Regions from separate parts of the Paenibacillus sp. J22P90 genome, predicted to be linked through region 2. Evidence: riboswitches for the same ligand, from Rfam matches in the RefSeq annotation. Region 2 holds a riboswitch; each other region holds the start of a gene.

Region 1 (4,887 bases), on a different contig from region 2:
CATCTTTACAGCAACAATTTTAATTGTTACTGTACTGACTGTTATGTCAGGCATTGAAGTCATTGCACAGATGTTTGCATTACTTTTAGTTACTTTATTGGTTTTTGTAGGCATCGTTATTGTGCTTAGCATTCCTGATTATGATTTTAGTAATTTAAAACCCCTGTTTCCAAGTGAGTTCAAATCTGTTATTTTAGGCGCTTATATGTCTTTTTCATTTCCATACGCTGAACTTTTTTTGTTTAGCATGTTGATCCCATTTGTAAGAGAAAATGAACGAAATCGGATACCGAAGGTTATGTTTGTCTCAATGTCCTTAAATCTGATCGTATTGATTCTGGTTACCACGAGCACGATCCTAGTCTTCGGTCCCATCGCTGGCGATCGTAAATTCCCTATGTTCGAGTTGGCGCGAATAATTGAGGTACAGGAAATCATTCAACGAATTGAATCCGTGATAGGGATGTCCTTGATTGTGGGCTCTTTTATGAAAGTAACAATTGCGCTGTATGTTATGAATTTATTTGTAGTACGATTGTTCAATCTTCGTGACAGCCGGCTGTTAATATTAATCTTGGGAATGATCTTTTTTTTAAATGGGAAAGCTTCCTTCACAGGCGTGAAGAAATGGGGGGAAATCGTTAGTTATTTAGGGCCAATGTGGGAGCCTTTTGCATTTGTAATGCCTTTATCAATTTTGCTTGCGGTCAGCGTGTTACGGCGTAATGTGGTACAAGCAAGGCCACCGAATTGAATAGATTGAACTACTAATAATGGAGATTGCAGTTCAGTTGCTCAGCTGCCTTTTCTCAACTAAAGGGAGTTATTTGTTGTCCAGTCATATAAATCGTACCATTCACTGTTTCATCCTTTAATAAGGGAACCGTAATATTTTCGAATACGTTCTCACTAAAGAAGACGTTGTGGGCAGGCTGCCAGCTTGAATAGGCAGTTATTTTGAATAAGGTCAAATAAAAACATAATAAAAACTAATATTTTTATAGAGGACTCTTCTACAAAATTGTCTATAATTTTAGATGCCGTAGATTGGCAGACATACGAGTATAAAATACTATCGATAGTTTTTTCATACATTCATACTTAGGAGGACATCATTTTATGGCCATGAAAAAGTACTTGCAAGCAGCTAGTAGCATTATGACAAACGGAAATGGCTTGCCACGTTATTCGCCGCCAGCTCTGAATGAAGCTCTACTGTTTTTGGAAGGGGAACTAACCCATAGAGGAATCATTTTTCAGCAAGAGACAATTACGGAAACGCAAGGCAAGCTCAATTTGACCGTAACGGATACCCAAGGTAACGGAATGATCGCGCAAGTAAAACTATTTCCGATGTTAGCTGACGACACGATGGAAACCGTCTATCAGGCAAATCATAGAATCGATTTTATCCTTGAATATACGTTGCCGGGTGGGAGCGTAACTTTGCCACTTCCATTAACTAATGAAAATAATGGTCGTTATTTGCTCGAAGTATCTAAAGGCCCTGCTTACAAGATTGTGAAGCGAGAAATAATCGTTAACGCGAATGAGGCGTTGGCTTGTCAAATTTGCCTCCCACAAATGGTGGATTGGACTGGAGAAGGCTGGTATGCGGGGGATTTGCATCATCATAGCGTCTATTCAAGTCCTCTTCACGGCGGGACGGATGACGTTATTGAGTCGCCGCAGCAAGTAGCATTTTCAATGGCAGCCGCAGGGCTAGATTATGGCGCGTTAAGCGATCATCACAATATTAAAAATCATCAAGATTGGCTCGCTACAGCGACAGACACGTTTTTACCAATTGTATCTAAAGAGATATCTACGACGAATGGACATGTCCTGTCATTAGGTGTTCATACCGACGTTATTTATAAAATACCGAAACAGGAAGACCGCACTGAACAATATTTGCGCCAAGAACATATTCGGACTTCGGAGGAGATCAGAGCGTGCGGGGGGCTTCCTCAGATCAACCATCCATGTGACAGGAATCCTGCAATTTCATTAGATCCGAAGTTTGCAGATATGATAGAAATATTTGATACAATTGAAGTTTGGAATGGCTCCAACCCGATGATCCCTGGAACGCCAAACTATGACGCCTTTATGTTCTGGTTGTCATTACTTGAAGAAGGGCGATTTGTTGCAGCTACGAGTGGAAGTGATACCCATAATATATGGGCGGATGACTTACACGGAAGACTTGAAAAATTTCCGTGGATGATCGCACATGGTAGAGAAATCTTTGATACTCTTCCAGTTGATCGACAGGATGTCCTTCGCTATCTCTTAGAAGTGCTCCAAGAAACAACGCCTATTATGGAGGAGTGGGCAGAAAATCGCTTAGGAAGCGGTTGCGTGCAAACATATATCCATACAGAGCAGCCGTTGACGGTAGAGTCCGTTTTGGATGCGCTGCTCAAAGGACATAGCTTTTTGACAAGCGGACCGTTGCTTCGGGTATCTGTAGAAGGTAAAGGTCCTGGGGAAACGCTCGTGACGGACAAGCAGTCTGTTAGCGCAGATGTTACGATTTTGTCCAATGTTCCATTAGACAGACTTTGCTTGTACACAAATGGCGAACAAAGAACGTACATTCCGTTAACGAATCGACTTGTGGACACAGAAAGCGAGGCTCAAGGCGCGGGGATTGTCTATGATTATAGTTTGGAAGTACCGGACATTCCTGTGGATAAAGTGAAATGGATTGTAGTAACTTTAGAAAAAGGCAGGGAATTCAGAGCGATTAGCAACCCAGTATTTATTGAGGCTAAATGAAGAGCAGTTTGAAGAATTTGCTAAATTAGTTACAAGTCATTGAAATGCTCTGGTAGTATTTGTTATTATGAAAATAATTTTGAGCTTATATGTGACTGGCGAAACATGGGGATCCATGAGGAAGCATATAGGATATAGCCGTACGCCTGGGCAGAGGTAAGGGGATTTTCCCCTTACCTCTTTATGTTTATTTGAGAGGAGTTGGAGAACATTAAATACTCGGCAATTGTACTTGATTTGGACGGAACGTTTCTCAACTCAGGCAGGATTTGAAAGGCATTCACTTGAAGTCACTAAGATTCTGATCACACATTTTGACAGCCCAGAAGAGATAAGAAGTTATTTAGGGAAGCAAGTGCATTTTGTAGTAACGGATCGTGGAACACTTATACAAATAATGAATCGCTCGATAAGTAAGGCCAGCGGTGTAGAGTTGCTTCTTATGCACTTAAAGATCCACTTATCCCAAGTCATTTTGTTTGGTGACGATTATAACGACCTCGAACTTTTTGAAATGCCGTTCCACAAAGTTGCCATGTTTAATGCTGTCAGCGAACTAAAAGAGTTAGCTAATCAAATTACGGATTCCAATGATAATGACGGCATTGCAATAGTACTGGAGCAGCTATGCTTACAGGGATAAAAGCCTCCGCCAAAAGGCTGAGGCCCCTATCACTCAAACATCAAGTACACAATACGATTACCTCTACACAATCAGCTTAGTTCCCAAAGAACACCTTGTCGACATAAATGTCGTCTCCCGTGGTCGGCGTTCCGCCGCTGGAGAACTTGAAGCCGTTCAGCTTCAGGATGTTGCCAGGGGAGGCGTACGTGCCGGCGGTGCCAATGTAGTCGTTGTTAATGTACACAGCAGCTGAAGTTTTGTTCGCTTCGAGGCGGAACTTGTTCCACGCGTTCAGCGTCGAGACAGTGCTGGCGCCGCCAATCACGACCCAATCAGAGCCGTCGTAATACTTCACGCTGCCGTCGCTATTAAGCGCCAAGTGATAAATGCTGTTCGTACCCGTACTCACCGACCCGTTGATGCCGAACAAGAAGCCGGTCGGTGCTGCAGTGACGTAAGCATAGAACTCTAGCGTCTTGCTATCCGCTGAATCAGCGTTCTCTGCCGCCATCGCGATAGCGCTAGTCGAGTTGTCATAGATCCTCAACGACTTGGTGCCCTCATAAGCGCGCGTATTGGAGACTGTCGCCATAGTAGCTGTTGTATAGCCGGCAGGCGAGGACCCCACGGTATCGCTCTCGAACGTGTTATTAATTGCATTTACCTCCGTAATCAATACATCGTCCACATACGCCTTGTCGCCGGTCGGCGCGGTACCGGAGCTGGAGAATGCGAAGCCGTTTAACAACTGAACATTTGCCGGAATGGCGTACATTGTAGCCGTACCGATGAGTGTCCCTCCAACATACACTTTAGCATTCGTCAGGGTAGCATCTACCCGTACGAGGCTCCAGCTATTCGTAGGCACTGTCCCCGCCGCACCGATCTGCACCCAACCCGAGCCGTTGTGATATTGAACGGACCCGTTAGAGAATACCGCAAAATGATAAACCTCGGTATCTCCCGAACTCACCTGTCCCAGCACATTAAACATGATTGATCCTGAGGTCGCATAACCGGTCGGCTTCAAGCGGAATGACAGCTGTTTGCTCCCCGTCGCATCCACGGTTTTCTCAATCAAAGCGATCCCACTGCTCGAAGTGTCGTTGATATATAGTGCGCGATCGCTCTCAAACCCGTCAGCATTGCTGACCGTCACCATGTTGTCGTTGGAGTAGCCGTACGGGGCTTCCGATAATGCGTTATTTTCAAAAGAGTCTTCCGTCGAATAAAGCTCCAGTTCGTTCAAAGCGATGTAGGCGGATGTGCCACTGGCGAGCACCTTTACATACCGCGCCGATAAAGGAACTCCGAAATGCGTATATTCCATTGCATAATGTTTTTTGTTCGAGTACGTTTTGACTGGGATACCCCAGTTGACGCCGTCCGTGGAAAAATAAATATCCGCCGTCTCAGCCGTGCCGATGTTCAAGCTAGTGCCGATATCGGTGATCCGGTATGTTTTATCCAGTTCGATT
Region 2 (4,887 bases):
GGTCAGCAGGTTCTGCGTTTTATCAATCGTCGCATCAACAGCATCAATCAGTTTATCGTTATTGTCATTGATGATATCCGTTCCAGCGATCGCTTGTTGGTAAAGAATAACCATCTCCTGAAAAGATTGAATGCGAGTAACTACTTTACGCAGGCCTCTTTCTAAATGTGTTTTGCGGTTTTCATTCTCGGGCTTGGCTATTTCAACTTCGAAAAGCTGCTTTAAATTCTCACCCATTGCAATCCGCATTTGCAAATTGTAGACGGATTCTAACGAATTTTTCTTCAACGTTTTCATATACGCCATATTTTCTTCCAGTGTTTCCTTGCCATTTCGCAGGGATTGCACAATCGCATTTACGTTCGTTTTTACCGATTGATACTTATAAATATAGTTCTTCAGCGGCGTCTTTTTCATCATTTTCTCAAAAAATCCAAGCTGCTTGCTCTTGCTCAAAGAATCAATTTCGCCGCGCAGCTTCAAAATGTTGTTCTGCACCTCTGAGCGCTTGCCTGACATCAATTCAGTCACGGGACGCTCCAGCATGGCTAAGGATTGCCCAGCTTGTTCCATCGTTTTGGCACCCATGCGACCGATGGAGTCCATCAAGGTTTCTAATTCCATGGTATCGGTCGAAGATACTTTCTCGAGCAGCTGCTTTGCTTCTTGTTCAACTTTCTGCAAATCTGTTGATTTTAATTGCACCAATTGGGTAGTCAATGTACCATGCCTCCTTAGTCTGTTGAACGATAACGTTGTTGGATAAGTTCCATACGTGTCTGTAATTCAATTAAATCTTTCTGTTCAATCGTTTCTACGTAGTCGGAAAGTTTCGAGTTAATGTCCTTAATTCCTGTAAGTAGTAACCGACGATTCATTCGTTTCGCTTCTCCTCCCAGCTTCAGGAAGGGGTTAATCGCACCATTCAGATCCTTAAAAATTAATCGTTGTATGTTATGATTCATATTTGCATCATTTAATTCTTTGAGCTGTGGGATTAATCTGCCTACCCGAGCCAGCAAGCTTAACGTTTTCTCCACAATTTCGTCGTCTAACGTATTCTTCTGTCCCTCTGAAATCATCGTCTCCTCGATGACATGAATATATTCCGCGATGGGATCCCAGAAAGGGTCACTATCGTCTTTGGGAGCAATTGACGTAGCAGGGCTAGGGCTCTGCGAAGCTGATGCAGCCTGGGTTTGGGAAGATTCATTCAGCGGAGCCGGATTTGTTCTTCCCTTTATAGCTATAGAAGTTCGGCTCAGTACCAGAATACTACCGAAAGTTAGTGCCGCGGGAACTAATAAATTAAGTGATTCCGGTAAAAAATTAGCGGTTATAAGACTCGCCACATATCCTGCGACTGAGATGCCTGCAGCGACTTTGAATTGCTTTTGCATGATACGTTCACACCCCTGTTCCATCGTGTTACCCTACTAAAATCATAGCTCCCCTAGCGATTGATGTCAATTTCATACAGAAAAACGATGCGCCAGGGAAATAATCGTCGTAATGTGTCAAGTTCCCTTATTGTTGGAAAGCTGCGTTCGATTCGAGGAATCAAGAATGGGAGTCATCTCCGCCACTGATACTCAATCAACGAAGCTGACGCTAGCGCACGCTCCTCGCCAAAAAGCCTAGAAACAACATATAGCGCGGCATCGAACCCAGCCGTTACCCCTGCGGACATGACGATCCAGTTCGTGATCCTAAACCACCAGGCACAATCAAAATATCAGGTATAGGACAATTCGCAAAGCTGAATTTGGGAATTATACTTAGTCCGCTAACGGTATTCACTGGCTTTACTTCTTCCGCCACGGTGTAGACTTTGAAATCTTTGCCCCAGTTAGTTGATGCGCCGAATACATCATAAGGACCTCCGATATCCAGCAAATCTACCCTCTCATAAATAAGGACTGCCACATTTCTAGCTCGTTCCATGGATAACCTCTCCTTTAAAATGAAAGAGCATCTGATCCAATGATCAAATGCTCTGCCCAGGCGAACGGCTGTTATGACATATGTGCTCCCTCGTAGTGATCTACGTTTCGCCAGTTACACATACCAAATATTACCTTTATTATAATCCGCATGATCTAACAAAAACTAGTAAGATTTCGTTATCTTTCATTCCGCTAGACTAATTGGAAAACTAAATACACAGCAGTTCCCCACATAATGAGCGCGGAAGCTTTATTAAGAAAACTTATAAATGATCTCGACTTATCCAATCTCCCAACTTGTCTACCTACAAGCGCAAGCGCCAAAAACCATATCCAAGAAACCAAAATACACGCTATGGCAAAAACAAATTTTTCTTTTCCCGCATAGTGGATAGAGCTCGTTCCAATAACACCGATCGTATCCAAAATCGCATGCGGATTTAATAAGGAAACCGATGCAGCAAAAGCGATTTGCTTCTTAGGCGAAAGTGCTTTTTCTTCCGAGTCACTTGACGATGGTTTACTTTTCCAAGTGACAAACCCCATGTACAGGAGGAACAAAATACCTAGTAAAAATAACACCGTTTTAACCATGGGCAGCGTTACTACTATGACGGATATTCCTAAAATAGCTAATGATATGAGCAACGTATCACACAGTGATGCGGTAATAACGACAGGCAGCGCCCGAATAAATCGTGGTTGGGTCACACCTTGATTAAAGACAAATACATTTTGAACACCTAAGGGCAAGATAAGTCCTGCTGCTAAAAGAATGCCTTGAAAGATAGCCGAAAGCATGATGTTGTTCTCCTACTCCTATCTAATAAACGTTAACTAGGCTCTTTGAATTGTGCGTATTCACAAAGAACCTCATCTATCGTACGTCTGGAAATGGCGGCCAGTCCTGGGTTTGTGTTTATGTAATACGCATAAGCAATCAATCCAAAAGATAGCGCCCAACCGCGACCTCTCGACCACGTCTCTTCATCGTTTGTAAGCAAGGTGCGGAATAGCTTCCTGCCGTCCGCTGAGAGGAAAGTCCATGCAACCATCAGGTCACAGGCAGGATCGCCAATACCAAGCGTACCAAAATCGATCACCGCGCTTAGTTTTCCCTGCTCGATTAACAGATTCCCTGGATGTAGATCTCCATGGAGCCAAACGGATTTCCCCTGCCATACCGGCGTTTGCAGAGCCAATTCCCAAACTGCAGTTGCCGCATCCGTGTCGATAATGCCGCTCAAGTTGGCGATTGCCTCTCTGACCGCTGCATCACGCAGTGCTAGTGGCACACCTCTGCCAGAAGTGTGCGAAACGGGAACAGGGCCATCCGTGGTATCGATGCGTTGAATAGCATGAATGAAATGCGCTAATTCTGTTGCCGCTTGTTCCTGGCTTTCGAGTGTGGCGATCGTTGCGTTCTCGCCTTCAAGCCAGCGATAGACGGACCATTGCCACGGGTAGCCTTCAGCAGGAACTCCCATCGCCAGTGGGACCGGGATAGCTAGAGGTATCAACGGTGCCAGCGTGGGCAGCCAACGTTGCTCCTTTGCCACCTGCCCGATCGCCCAATCCGCACGGGGCAGCCGCACCGCCTTATCATCCCCAAGACGAAAAATAGCATTGTCCGTTCCGGCTGAGTCCACTGGCAGGATACGGAGATGTGCCCAATGTGGAAATTGTGAAGCGATTAACTGCTGTACGAGTCTTACGTCAATATGCTGAACATGAACTTGGCTCATTCGTGAACTTCCTTTCACTTTTCGCATTTAACCATCGATAACGACCTTCGACACAAATTTCTCCGTACTGAAATCATAACCTGCGAACCACATTTTCACCTGCTTACCGACTGTGATGTCAGGGAATTGTGCTGGATCGCTTCCCGTTCTAATTTGGGTAAATGGAAATAATCTATATTTTACACCGTCTACTTCAATGGTGCGCTCTATGTTTACTCCCTCACCTTTGGTAACGATGCCTGTAACCTTCCCACTTACATCACCGATGCCTTTGTCCTCTGAGATGATTTGAAGCCGCAGCCCCGTCGTTTGACCTGGGTAACTCGTGAGCATCGTGCCTTCCGCCCACACTTTGACGACGGATCCAATCTGAACCGCATTCGGTTTAAGCTTTTTCCCTTCGAATTCAATGTTAGCATCTTCAGACATGGCATACCATGCGGCATCTGGCATTTTCTTCTCTTGGTCAAGGAATTTGTCGCCAGAGACGACTAAAAATCTTCCCTTCTCATCGATTGCCGTGATTTTCCCACTTACACCTGATTGCTCATCAATCGTATATACCGTTATGTTCAATGGGAACTCCACGCCGATCGCCTCATAGAAGGATTGCTTTAGCTTAGCTTTTTCTGCATCCGACATCGATTTCGCATGCTCGCCTACGCGGCGCACCTCCAGAAAAACTTCTTTCTCTGTGCTGTAGGAGGATTGCATTTTGACTTGATTTTTTTCAAAAACGGCCACTAAAGTTGGAAGTTGATTGGCATACTTCTGTAAGTCCTCTTTGGATACAGACTCCAGCTTTTTTGGTACCTCTGATTGCTTCGTACCATTTTCGTGAGGATTCGCTGTATATCGTTCACCACACCCCACGATTAAACCAGCAATAAGCATCGTAGCTATTAGCATTGGAAACCAATACGCCTTCTTCACATAACATCCCCCCATCTATCCTCCACATCATCTTAACAAACACACTGGGTAACTATTAGACGATCATTACCTTATAAATGTTTCTAATTCCAACCTTTATTTGGTAGAATAATCATGACAAGCCATCACATGTGAAGATCAAGAAGGAGTGTTTTCTATTGGCGTACGAGGCAAAAATGAAAATAAACGATAGCAGCGTTCTTGAGTTTATCGAAAGTGTTGAAAGCCCTAAGAAGCGAGCAGATGCTTACTTGTTACTTGAT
Region 3 (4,887 bases), on a different contig from region 2:
GTTTTTGCAGCAAAAGGGAGACCCTCCGACAATCCTCTGATTGTCCATATAGCTGATGTGAAGCAGCTTTCCAGCCTTGTTCAGCCAGATAGTGTGACAACCGATCATCAAGCGCTTATGAATGCGTTCTGGCCCGGACCTTTAACCATTGTGCTACCTGTTATTGCAGGTAGCCTTTCGCCGTTAGTGACGGCTGGATTGCAAACGGTCGGTATTCGCATACCGGATCATCCTGTTGCCCTTCAACTGCTTCGTGAAGCGGGACTTCCTATTGCTGCGCCAAGCGCGAATAGCTCGGGTAGACCGAGCCCGACGCTGGCCTCTCATGTACGTGATGACTTGGATGGCAAAATTGGCGGCATTGTAGACGGTGGTGCCACGGGCGTTGGCGTCGAGTCCACGGTCATCCAGCTTGTAGACGGCGAGTTGCATGTGCTGAGGCCGGGTGGTGTGACTGCAGAAAAGCTGCAGGCCGTTCTGCCAGACATCCGTATTCATGCCACTGAACATACGGAGGTAGCCGCTGCGGATACGCCTCGTGCACCGGGGATGAAGTACGCGCATTACGCGCCAAAGGGCTTCATGCACATTGTGCAAGGGAATGACGAACAGGAAGTCTTGGCTTGGATTCAAAAGGATATCGATGCCGCGAAGTCACGCGGGGAATCGACGGGCATTCTCACTTTTGAAGAAAGAGTGCGAGGGTACAGCGCAGATCTCGTTCTTGCGTGCGGCTCCTTATCTCAACCCGAAACGATAGCTCGGGAGCTTTATGCCGCTCTGCGGACTTTTGATCAGCAGGGTATTAGCTATATTGTTGCAGAGGGTGTACCCGATTCGGGTATTGGCCGAGCCATTATGAATCGATTGTTGAAAGCTGCTGGTCATGAGCAGATTCGTCTCTAACGCTAACTAGCATGATTCCCAGTTTGTCCGCATATCTTGAGAAAGAATCGTGGACAAGGGGGATCGTACTATGCTCGCATCTGGGATACAAGTTGGGCAACTCATGACAATTGGAATAATGGCGATTGCTTTGGGCCTAGATGCTTTTTCGTTAGGAATTGGCATAGGAATGAAAGGCATTCGGTTGTTGGACATTTTGAAAATCAGCATTGTGATCGGCATCTTTCATGTGCTTATGCCACTGACGGGCATGTTTATGGGCCAGTATGTCTCTCTCCTTCTGGGAAACGTCGCGACAGCCGCTGGTGGATGTTTACTTATTTTACTCGGCGCTCATATGGTATACAGCTCGATACGCGGGGAAGAAGCGTCGTCATTCGATCATCGGACGTTATGGGGGCTCATCATTTTCGCCCTCAGCGTTAGTATAGATTCGTTCTCTGTGGGCGTTTCTTTGGGTATGTTTGCTACAGACATTGTGCTTACCGTGCTCATCTTTGGTCTGTTTGGCGGGTTGCTTTCGATAGCGGGCTTGCTGCTAGGAAGACGGGTTAGCGGTTGGGTAGGGGAATACGGCGAGGCATTCGGCGGACTTATCTTATTAGGGTTTGGGATCAAGTTTTTACTATGATACAATATGGGGAGTTAGCTTTTGAAATAATACGTATAGTTTAGGAATTAAAATGCTTATTTTCAGGAGGATTTCATGTTGCGAATTCTATTTGTCTGTACAGGAAATACGTGCCGCAGTCCGTTAGCTGAAGGTTTGCTGCGTATGAGGGTGCATCAAGAGGGGCTTGCGGCGGAGGTTCGTTCGGCAGGTGTATCTGCGATGACGGGAGGCCCGATATCGAGAAATAGCCAGTCGCTTCTGCATGAAGCGGGTTTCAAGGAAGCTATCAGTTCTTTGGCGATAAGCTCGGCGGATGTGGATTGGGCGGATCTGATCTTGACGATGACGACGGGGCATAAGCGCACAGTCATTGGGCGTTTTCCTCATGCGATCGAGAAGACGTATACGCTCAAGGAGTACGTAGAGGACGATGCGCGTATTCTCCAAGCGATTGAAGAACGAGAGCAGCTTGCGACAGAGCTTCAGCTTAAGCAGGCGCTGTCCCAAACGGTAACGATAGAAGAAAGAAGTCGTATGTATACGCTGGAAAATACGATTCCCGATTACGACATCTCGGATCCTTATGGTGGGTCGTTGGCTGATTATCGATATACGGCTGAGGAAATTAGTCGGAGCTTGGATAAATTGGTGAAGAAATTACGCTAGGCCAATAGAGCTTTACACATCGCAGGGAATGCGATAAAATACAAAGTAACAAGCAAGACTCAATGTAACTGGCGACGAGTGGGAGTAACCACAATGGAGCATTGAGCTATACGGCCGGTCGCCTGGGCAAAAGAGCAACGCGCGTTTTCTAGCGTGTGCGCTCTTTTTTTCGTTTTTGGTGAGCTTTGGGATATAATAGGATGGTCGAATTCGAACAAGTCAAAAGGAGCGTTTAAGTTATGAAAATTGCTTTAGGTGCTGATCATGCAGGCTATCGTTTGAAAGATGTTATCATTCCTTTTATTGAATCATTAGGTCATCAAGTAATCGATTTCGGATGCAACTGCGGCGATTCCGTCGATTATCCAGATTATGCGCTTCAGGTTTGTGAAAAAGTCGTTTCAGGAGACGCAGATAAAGGGATTCTGCTTTGTGGAACTGGCATTGGGATGTCCATTGCTGCGAATAAAGTTCCTGGTATCCGTTGTGCGCTTGTGCATGACCTCTTCTCCGCGAAAGCGACGCGTGAACATAATGATACGAACGTACTAGCGATGGGCGAGCGTGTTGTTGGTCCTGGCGTAGCAGAAGAAATCGTCAAAATCTGGTTGGAAACTGAGTTTTCGGAAGGTGTCCGCCACAAGAATCGGATTAACAAAGTACAGAGCATCGAAGATCGTTTCACGGTACATCCCTAGAGATGAGGGAGCCACAATGACAGATTCTATGTATGAACCTATAGCAGAAGCTTTGGAAGCGAATCTACGAGAGTTGGTTGCGGTTGGCAGCCTGCGTCCTGGCAACATTGTGGTGATCGGTACGAGCACGAGTGAAATCCTCGGACATCGGATCGGTACGTCGGGCACGCTGGATGCGGCTAAGCCGATTTTTGAAACCGTTAAGCGCATTTGCAGCGAGTTCGGGCTGTATGCGGCCTACCAGTGCTGCGAGCATCTGAATCGTGCGCTGGTCGTAGAAGAAGAGCTGCTGGCGCTGTCGCCACAGCTGGAGCCTGTTTCCGTGATCCCCGTGCCGAAGGCCGGGGGCTCGATGGCTTCCTACGCGTATAGACACTTCGCGAAGCCGGTCGTTGTTGAGACGATTCAGGCGCATGCAGGCATCGATATTGGCTCAACGCTAATTGGCATGCATCTGCGCAGAGTCGCTGTTCCCGCAAGGCCGCCTGTTCGTCATATTGGCCAAGCTTATGTCACGATGGCATTCGCACGGCCGAAGCTGATCGGTGGTACTAGAGCTGTATACTCCGCTGATCAGGCGGATCAACTTTATCAACAAGCTGCACCTGATGCAGATTGCTAATTTATTTTCAACTAACATCCTTAGGAGGAATTCCCTATGACAAACTTTTTGAGCAAACAAGATCCGAAAATCGTAGAAGCTATGAACCTTGAGCTAGGCCGTCAACGCGACAAAATTGAGTTAATCGCTTCCGAGAACATCGTGAGCCAAGCGGTTCTTGAGGCTATGGGCACTGTTTTGACGAACAAATATGCAGAAGGCTACCCAGGCAAAAGATACTATGGTGGCTGTGAGTACGTAGACATCGTGGAAGACATCGCTCGTGATCGCGCGAAAGAGCTTTTCGGTGCTGAGCACGCGAACGTTCAACCGCATTCCGGTGCGCAAGCGAACATGGCTGTTTACTTGGCTGCGCTAAACCCTGGTGACACGGTTCTTGGTATGAACCTTGCGCACGGTGGTCACTTAACACACGGTAGCCCAGTTAATGCTTCCGGTATTCTTTACAACTTCGTAGCTTACGGCGTAAGCGAAAAAGATGCTCGCATCGACTATGACGATGTTCGTAAAGCAGCTTTCAAACATAAGCCTCGCATGCTCGTAGCTGGTGCAAGTGCATACCCGCGTACGATTGATTTCGAAGCATTGGCTTCCATCGCTAACGATGTAGGCGCATTGTTCTTCGTTGATATGGCGCACATCGCTGGTCTAGTAGCAGCTGGTTTGCACCCGAACCCAGTGCCACACGCACATTTTGTAACAACTACAACACACAAAACGCTTCGTGGTCCTCGCGGCGGTATGATTCTTACGAAAAAAGCTTGGGCAGCAGCGATTGATAAAGCGGTATTCCCTGGTTCCCAAGGTGGTCCTTTGATGCACACGATCGCAGCGAAAGCTGTATCTTTCGGTGAAGCTCTTCAACCGGATTTCAAAGTGTACGGTCAAAACGTCATCAACAACGCACAAGCATTGGCGACGGCTCTTACAGCTGAAGGCATCAACCTTGTTTCCGGCGGTACAGACAACCACTTGATGTTGGTTGACCTGCGTAACCTGAACATCACAGGTAAGGATGCAGAGCACGTGCTTGATGAGATCGGTATTACAGCGAACAAAAACGCGATTCCTTTCGACCCAACTAGCCCGTTCATCACTAGCGGTATCCGCTTGGGTACACCGGCTGTAACTTCCCGTGGTATGGACGAAGAAGCGATGAAAACGATCGCGAAAGTTATCGCGCTGACGTTGAAAAACCCGAAAGACGAAGCTACGCTTGAGAAAGCTCGTGGCATGGTGTCCGATTTAACGGCACAATACCCGCTTTACCCAGGTTTGACTTACTAATCATTAGAGACAGGGCCAGCTCATTGGAGCTGGTCTTTTTTTGTCCACGCGGAAACACATCCCCAAAACTTCAAACCATCTTACGAAAATATGAA

The links. A riboswitch is a leader RNA that binds a small molecule or an ion and turns the genes downstream of it on or off. The one in region 2 is predicted to bind ZMP and ZTP.
Positions count from the first base shown of each region.
Region 1: it holds a riboswitch for ZMP and ZTP, as region 2 does, so the genes downstream of both, AC58UX_RS29155 (HAD hydrolase family protein) here and AC58UX_RS15425 (DJ-1/PfpI family protein) in region 2, are expected to answer to the same signal.
Region 3: it holds a riboswitch for ZMP and ZTP, as region 2 does, so the genes downstream of both, rpiB (ribose 5-phosphate isomerase B) here and AC58UX_RS15425 (DJ-1/PfpI family protein) in region 2, are expected to answer to the same signal.

Region 1 is NZ_JCAUAY010000013.1:21,235-26,121, forward strand. It holds gene AC58UX_RS29145 (GerAB/ArcD/ProY family transporter) at 1-754, shown strand, start outside; gene AC58UX_RS29150 (CehA/McbA family metallohydrolase) at 1,120-2,784, shown strand; ZMP/ZTP riboswitch at 2,866-2,943, shown strand; gene AC58UX_RS29155 (HAD hydrolase family protein) at 3,017-3,427, shown strand; gene AC58UX_RS29160 (exo-alpha-sialidase) at 3,504-4,887, opposite strand, start outside.
Region 2 is NZ_JCAUAY010000004.1:255,270-260,156, forward strand. It holds gene AC58UX_RS15415 (toxic anion resistance protein) at 1-720, opposite strand, end outside; gene AC58UX_RS15420 (hypothetical protein) at 735-1,400, opposite strand; gene AC58UX_RS15425 (DJ-1/PfpI family protein) at 1,675-1,944, opposite strand; ZMP/ZTP riboswitch at 1,992-2,072, opposite strand; gene AC58UX_RS15430 (LysE/ArgO family amino acid transporter) at 2,139-2,747, opposite strand; gene AC58UX_RS15435 (aminoglycoside phosphotransferase family protein) at 2,780-3,691, opposite strand; gene AC58UX_RS15440 (DUF3221 domain-containing protein) at 3,719-4,624, opposite strand; gene AC58UX_RS15445 (DUF1801 domain-containing protein) at 4,801-4,887, shown strand, end outside.
Region 3 is NZ_JCAUAY010000011.1:156,590-161,476, reverse strand. It holds gene AC58UX_RS28080 (L-threonylcarbamoyladenylate synthase) at 1-906, shown strand, start outside; gene AC58UX_RS28075 (manganese efflux pump MntP) at 977-1,537, shown strand; gene AC58UX_RS28070 (low molecular weight protein arginine phosphatase) at 1,613-2,185, shown strand; ZMP/ZTP riboswitch at 2,240-2,320, shown strand; gene rpiB (ribose 5-phosphate isomerase B) at 2,425-2,883, shown strand; gene AC58UX_RS28060 (TIGR01440 family protein) at 2,900-3,505, shown strand; gene glyA (serine hydroxymethyltransferase) at 3,542-4,792, shown strand.